DNA from 2 places in the Paenibacillus sp. MABNR03 genome. Region 1 is predicted to be linked to the other one. Evidence: riboswitches for the same ligand, from Rfam matches in the RefSeq annotation. Region 1 holds a riboswitch; the other holds the start of a gene.

The links. A riboswitch is a leader RNA that binds a small molecule or an ion and turns the genes downstream of it on or off. The one in region 1 is predicted to bind glycine.
Region 2: another riboswitch for glycine. It lies ahead of sdaAB (L-serine ammonia-lyase, iron-sulfur-dependent subunit beta); the one in region 1 lies ahead of gcvT (glycine cleavage system aminomethyltransferase GcvT).

The regions. Positions count from the first base shown of each region.
Region 1 is NZ_JBCIYR010000003.1:87,419-90,834, reverse strand. Features, by position in the region: gene AAIH57_RS15620 (PTS mannitol transporter subunit IICB) at 1-330, opposite strand, end outside; gene gcvH (glycine cleavage system protein GcvH) at 749-1,141, opposite strand; glycine riboswitch at 1,484-1,609, shown strand; glycine riboswitch at 1,613-1,714, shown strand; gene gcvT (glycine cleavage system aminomethyltransferase GcvT) at 1,900-3,036, shown strand; gene gcvPA (aminomethyl-transferring glycine dehydrogenase subunit GcvPA) at 3,033-3,416, shown strand, end outside.
Region 2 is NZ_JBCIYR010000006.1:134,301-137,716, forward strand. Features, by position in the region: gene AAIH57_RS24855 (collagen-like triple helix repeat-containing protein) at 53-1,558, shown strand; glycine riboswitch at 1,697-1,822, shown strand; glycine riboswitch at 1,827-1,931, shown strand; gene sdaAB (L-serine ammonia-lyase, iron-sulfur-dependent subunit beta) at 2,038-2,727, shown strand; gene sdaAA (L-serine ammonia-lyase, iron-sulfur-dependent, subunit alpha) at 2,717-3,416, shown strand, end outside.

The DNA.
Region 1 (3,416 bases):
CATGGCACCCAAGAACATCGGAATATCACTACCGACAATAACCCCGATGGTCATGATGGCACCCACGACACCACCACGCTGGCCATGCACCATGGTACCCCCGGTGTAACCAATAAGCAGCGGCAGCAAATATTTGATCATCGGATCCACTAGCTCTGCAAGAGTTGCATTAGGGAACCAACCCTTTTCAATGAACAGCGCAGTAATCAGTCCCCAGGCAATAAATGCCCCCATATTCGGCATAACCATACCGCTCAGGAATCGGCCAAAACGTTGAACGCCTACCCGGAGACCGCCTTTGGAATTGGACGTTTGGTCCAAGTTACTCATTGTATTATCCTCCTCGGATCAAGTGATTATAATTTATGAAAGGGGTATCATTTCTCCCCTGCTGTTATCCTAAGCCAGATTGGTCTCCGGTTCAACGAAAGGAAAGCGTACTTTCGTCATGATCATTGATGACAACATTACGGTTATGTAATCGTTTTTATCGTGATTGGAAGGCTGTAACCGTTGATATTCAAGGTTTTTTTCGTGTGTGACTTACATCATTTACTGTCTTGGTTTTATGGGAATAGGTTGTACAATCGACGCTTATTTCATCCTCTCCAGCACCTTTTTCTGGCGACCAACCCTGCCTTAAAGAACACAAAAAGCCTGCATAAGCACCAAGGCTCACACAGGCTCTGAAAACGTGCAAGAACATTTATTTGTAATGAAATGATAGGCTAATTAGTACAAAACCATTCTACTCCTCTGTATGCTTACGATATGCATCGGCACTCATCAATTTCGACAAGGCTTCTGTCAGATCACCTTCAACACGAATCTCAATCATCCAGCCTTCTTCATAAGGCGAACTGTTAACCAGTTCAGGTGCATCCTGCAACGCATCATTCACGGCAATAATTGAACCACTGACCGGAGAAAACAAATCGGAAACCGTCTTGACGGATTCGATCGTGCCAATGCTGTCTTCCGCTTTTACATCCGATTCAAGGTCAGGCAATTCCACAAACACAATGTCACCCAGCTGATGCTGCGCGAACTCGGTAATGCCGATCCGTACAGTATCCTCCCCTACGGTTTGCACCCACTCGTGCTCTTCACTGTACAGGAAATCACTTTTCAATTCGCTCATCGATATCCGCCTCGCTTTTCATTAATGAGTGCATGCGTTTCTTTGGCCTTACCCTTTTTCCCAGAACTTAGCGTATGATATTTCGGATTCAAATGTCAAGATACCTCACAAAATATTTAGATTTCTACATTAAAGGCCTGTAACTCAAATATCCTCTCTCTACATATAATGGTGGATAATAGAAGAGTAAGCGTAATCTTTTTATATATACGAACAATACCGTTAACAATCTAAGAATTATTCGGTTTTTTATCATTTTCTATGATATCGTTCTTGACATCGATAGTGGATTCACGTTTTAATGAGAGAGTAAATGTTTATTGTTGTGTGCATTACCCGCGGATGAATGTAAAGGGAGAGATTACCCGTGACACCCGAGTCTTGGATGTGCATGCGGTAACGCCGAAGGAGTAAACCACCCGACAAGCGGGAGGTGAATCTCTCAGGCAAAAGGACTTTTACGGGACGCAACTCTGGAGAGCATCTAATCGCCCGGTCAGGGCGTAATGATCACCCAAGGGGAAACCTGCTGCAACTGATTGGCGGGGTAACTCTCAGGTACCAAGGACAGAGCCTTAGAATACAGCGTGCTTCTGGCATGCCGGTTCTTTGGCCTGTCCTTTTCCTTTTTCCCAAAAAAACGAAAAACCAGGATCAGCCGGCGCTGTCTGTAGCAGCCTTAATTATACTTATACGAAAAATTACTGCTTCATTCATGTTACACACTCGGCCCGCAGCGGCCACAACGAGGTGATTTGATGTCCGATTTGCTTAGAACTCCACTCTTTCCACTTTATCAGCAATACGAAGGTGTACGGTGCATCGATTTTGGAGGCTGGGAGCTTCCGGTGCAGTTCAGCGGAATTCAAAAGGAACATGAAGCCGTACGGGAACGGGCCGGTCTGTTTGATGTATCTCACATGGGCGAATTTACCGTGCGGGGTGAACAGGCAGAAGCATTTTTGCAGAAAATGACGACCAATGACGTGACCACACTGGTTCCCGGTCAGGCGCAGTATACATTGATGTGTTATCCGGATGGTGGCGTGGTCGACGATCTGCTTGTGTATAAGCTGGAAGATCAGCATTATATGCTGGTAGTTAACGCCTCCAATATCGACAAGGATTGGGCATGGCTGCAAGAGCATATGGTCCCTGGGGTGAGCATGAAGAATGATTCCGAGGAGACAGCTCTTCTGGCTCTGCAAGGCCCGCTTGCTGTGGACATTATTGGAAAAGTTACAGGTACCGATGTTTTCACGATTGAGCCTTTCCGCTTTGTACAGAATGCTGAGGTGTGCGGTGTAAAATTGTTGCTGTCCCGCACTGGTTATACCGGTGAAGACGGCTTTGAACTTTACGTACCAGCAGAACAGGCTTCTGCAGTCTGGAACGGATTAATGCAGGCTGGCGAAGTACACGGACTGGTTCCTGCTGGACTCGGTGCACGGGATACACTGCGCTTTGAAGCGAAGCTGCCCCTGTATGGACAGGAATTGTCACCAACCATCTCTCCGCTGGAGGCAGGGGTTGGCATGTTTGTGAAGCTGAATGCCGGACCTTTTATCGGACACGAAGCCTTGTTGCTGCAAAAAAATGAGGGGCCTGCCCGCAAACTGGTCGGCATCGAAGTGCTGGAGCGCGGTATTCCCCGCCCTCACTATCCAATCTACGCCGAAGGCGTGCAGATCGGTGAAGTGACGACAGGCACACAGTCCCCTACGCTGAAACGCAATCTGGGACTCGCACTGATCGACAGCAAGTATGCTGCGTTGGGTACCCCGCTGGAGATTGAGATCCGCGGCAAGAAACTGAAAGCCGAGGTCGTGAAGACCCCTTTTCATAAACGGACACGCACGCAAAAGACACCTACCCAAGGAGCTGATCAAGCATGAGCAAGCACCGTTACATTCCCATGACTGAGCAGGATCAGAGCGCCATGCTCGCGACCATCGGTGTGGACACGATTGAGGATCTGTTTCATGACATTCCACAGGAGATTCGTTATCAGGGCGAGCTGCCCGTTTCCTCCAAACTGGATGAATACGCGCTGACGCGCCATATGTCCAAGCAAGCCGGTGCCAATGCCAATTTTGAGACACACGCCAGTTTTCTGGGTGCAGGCATTTATGATCACCACATTCCTTCCGTGATTAACCACGTCATTTCCCGTTCCGAGTTCTATACAGCCTATACGCCGTACCAGCCCGAAATTAGTCAGGGTGAGCTCCAAGCCATCTTCGAATTTCAATCGTATATCTGTGAACTGACCGGC
Region 2 (3,416 bases), on a different contig from region 1:
AAGATGATCTCGATCCGGCGACATAAGCTAGGAAAAGGGGGCATCGCAGAAAATGGCTGTCTTATCAACGGGGCCGATTGAAAATAGTATCGTGGTGGGAAGCGGTGTACGCCCTACCCAGAGAATTACGGTAAGAGTGGACAATCGGGATCCAGCAAACTTTGCAACCGTGCTGGTTCAGGGCTACTACTTGAATGGCATTCGTACATTATATGTGGAAGAAGTGTTTAATGTTTTGCCCAATCAGTTGATAACAAAAGATTATTATGCAAACTTGGATGCATTTGAATTCATCTTCACTACGGGGGATGCTGCTGCGGCTGATGTTCAGGTCTCCGTATGGGGGAAGGATCAGAATGGGGAGTTGGTAACAGCCCACCGTCTGGTGTCTGAGGAGTTGCTGGGAGCGTACGGGGGCATAGTTGGGGCGACTGGTGCTACTGGAGCTACCGGGACAGCAGGTATAGTGGGAACGACGGGACCCACAGGTATTACTGGAGTGACAGGAATGACAGGTGTTACCGGCCCGCCGGGAGGAACGACCGGAGTGACAGTGGCGACGGGGATCACTGGAGTCACAGGATCCATTGGAGTAACCGGAGCGACAGGGATCACCGGAGCAACAGGAATCACTGGAGCAACAGGAATAAGTGGAGTTACCGGTCTAACAGGCACTACGGGAAGTACTGGAACTACAGGAGCAACAGGGGTCACGGGGGAAACTGGGTTTACAGGAGATACTGGCGTTACAGGACTTACTGGAGTCACAGGATCCACTGGAGTAACCGGAGCGACAGGGATCACCGGAGAAACAGGAATAAGTGGAGTTACCGGTCTAACAGGCGCTACGGGAAGTACTGGAATCACAGGAGCAACAGGGGTCACGGGGGAAAGTGGGTTTACTGGAGATACTGGCGTTACAGGACTTACTGGAGTCACAGGATCCACTGGAGTGACCGGAGCGACAGGGATCACGGGAGAAACAGGAATAAGCGGAGTTACCGGTCTGACGGGCGCTACGGGAACGACCGGAATCACAGGAGCAACAGGGGTAACTGGAGCAACAGGAATAAGTGGAGTTACCGGTCTGACGGGCGCTACGGGAACGACTGGAATTACAGGGACAACTGGGGTTACGGGATCAACGGGAGCTTCCGAACCTGCGAGTTCATCGCTATTTGCTGACAGTCAGACAACTGCACTCGCTATACCGCTTGCGGGGGAAACAACGATTCAGACACTCAATGTCCCCGTCGTAGTAGGTCAACGGGTAAAGATTGATAACAGTGCTCAAATTGCCGTTGTGGTTACGGCCAACTGGAGCGTGACATTCGCTATGCGACTCCGCAGAAATGGAGTTCTGATTAACGAGCTGATTCTTTCCCGGACGGGAATTACTGCGTCTACGGTACGCTTTCTTTCATCTAATACCTACGTCGATACATCTATTGCAACGGGAAATAACGCCTACACGATAGGTATCCAATTTACAACGGCCACGAACGTAACCAGTGCCTCAGTTGAGACACGAAACCTGAATGCCATTCGTTTTACCTGATCCTAATCCCAAGATGATAATGATACGTCACTTTTATTGACATTACGTGTGTTGCATATTAATCTGTTATATGAATGATTCATTTAAAAATGATAAGCGTTTGATATGTGTTCGAACGAGTATTGACCATACAGCGGATGAGAACGAGCGGGAGAGACCTGAGCCGGCCAAGTGTAACCATAGGGCTGCCAGGCACCGAAGGAGCAAGCTGCTGCGCACCCGGCGCAGTGGTTAATCTCTCAGGTAAATGTACCATCGTTGGACGCAACTCTGGAGAGTGCGCAGGTTGCGCCACCCAAGGGGTATATGATGAGAACGGTATGCCGACTGCGGCTGCCCCTGATCATGAAACTCTCAGGTAACGAGGACAGAGAGAGGGCCTAAGGCCTTCTACTGTCCTTTTTTGATGTCATCATTCAGTAATGAAGGAACATTATGGTGCATGTCTGGATGGATATGACGATATGGAGGGGTGCAGGATGCGGTTTAAAGATGTTTTTTCAATTATTGGTCCGTCGATGACGGGTCCGTCAAGTTCACATACAGCTGGGGCTGCAAGGCTTGGGAGAATTGCGCGTCAGTGGCTGGGATGTACCCCGGAACGTGCCAGGCTAACATTATACGGTTCATTTGCTGATACGTACCAGGGTCATGGTACGGATCTGGCACTGATCGGCGGTTTGCTTGACTATGCCACGGATGATCCGCGTATACCGGACGCCGAGGAATATGCGGAGCAAGCGGGTATGGAGGTTGAATTCTTTACGAGTGGACTACCTGCTCCGCATCCCAACACGGTCAAGATTGAGTTGTGGTACGGTGAGCGTCAATGCTCGCTGATTGGTGCTTCCATTGGTGGCGGCAGTGTAACGGTGCATTCGCTCAATGATTTCCGTGTACAGATCAGTGGAGAGTTTCCAACACTGGTTCTGCGCCATTCGGACAAAGCAGGGGTGCTCGCTTCGGTTACGTCTACAATCAGTTCGTCAGGTGTTAACATCGGTTACATGCAAGTGGACCGGAAAGCCCGGGATGGCGAAGCGCTGACAGCGATGGAAATGGATGGAGCGCCAAGTCCGGAAATGTTGAACCGCCTGCGGTCACTGGATCATGTGCTGGATATTCGCGTTATTGATTTGAAGAAAGGGGTGGAACCGGATGCGGTTTAAGCACTTGCACGAACTGAATACCATCTGTACGGCTGAATCGAAAACCATTGCCAAGCTGATGATTGAGGAGCAGGTTCAGGAGACCAATACGCCCGAAGCAGACGTTGTACAGCAGATGTCAGAGTACTATCAGGTGATGAAGGAAGCTGTGCAAAAAGGGCTTACCGAGGATACGACTTCACGCAGTGGCTTGACCGGCGGAGACGGCAAGAAAATGGCGGAGTATATTCGTCAAGGCGAAACCTGTTCGGGTGATGCTTCTGCACTTGCGATGGCCTATGCCCTTTGTGTGTCTGAAGTCAATGCTTCCATGGGCCGGATCGTGGCTACGCCGACAGCGGGTTCGTGTGGCATTATTCCGGGGGTATTTATCAGCTCCCAAGAGCGATTCGGCTGGAGTGATGAGCATCTGGTCAACGGCCTATTCTGTGCAGGTGCGATTGGATATGTCATTGCTAACAACTCGTTTATCTCCGGTGCTGAAGGCGGCTGTCAGGCTGAAGTCGGTTCTGCGATCGGCATGGCTGCCGGTGCCATGGTTGAACTGCGCGGAGGGACACCCGAGCAGGTTGTTCATGCGGTAGGTCTCGCGTTAAAAAATACACTGGGCCTCATCTGCGATCCGGTTGCGGGCCTCGTGGAAATCCCATGCATCGTCCGTAACGGACTGGGTGCCGTAACGGCTCTCG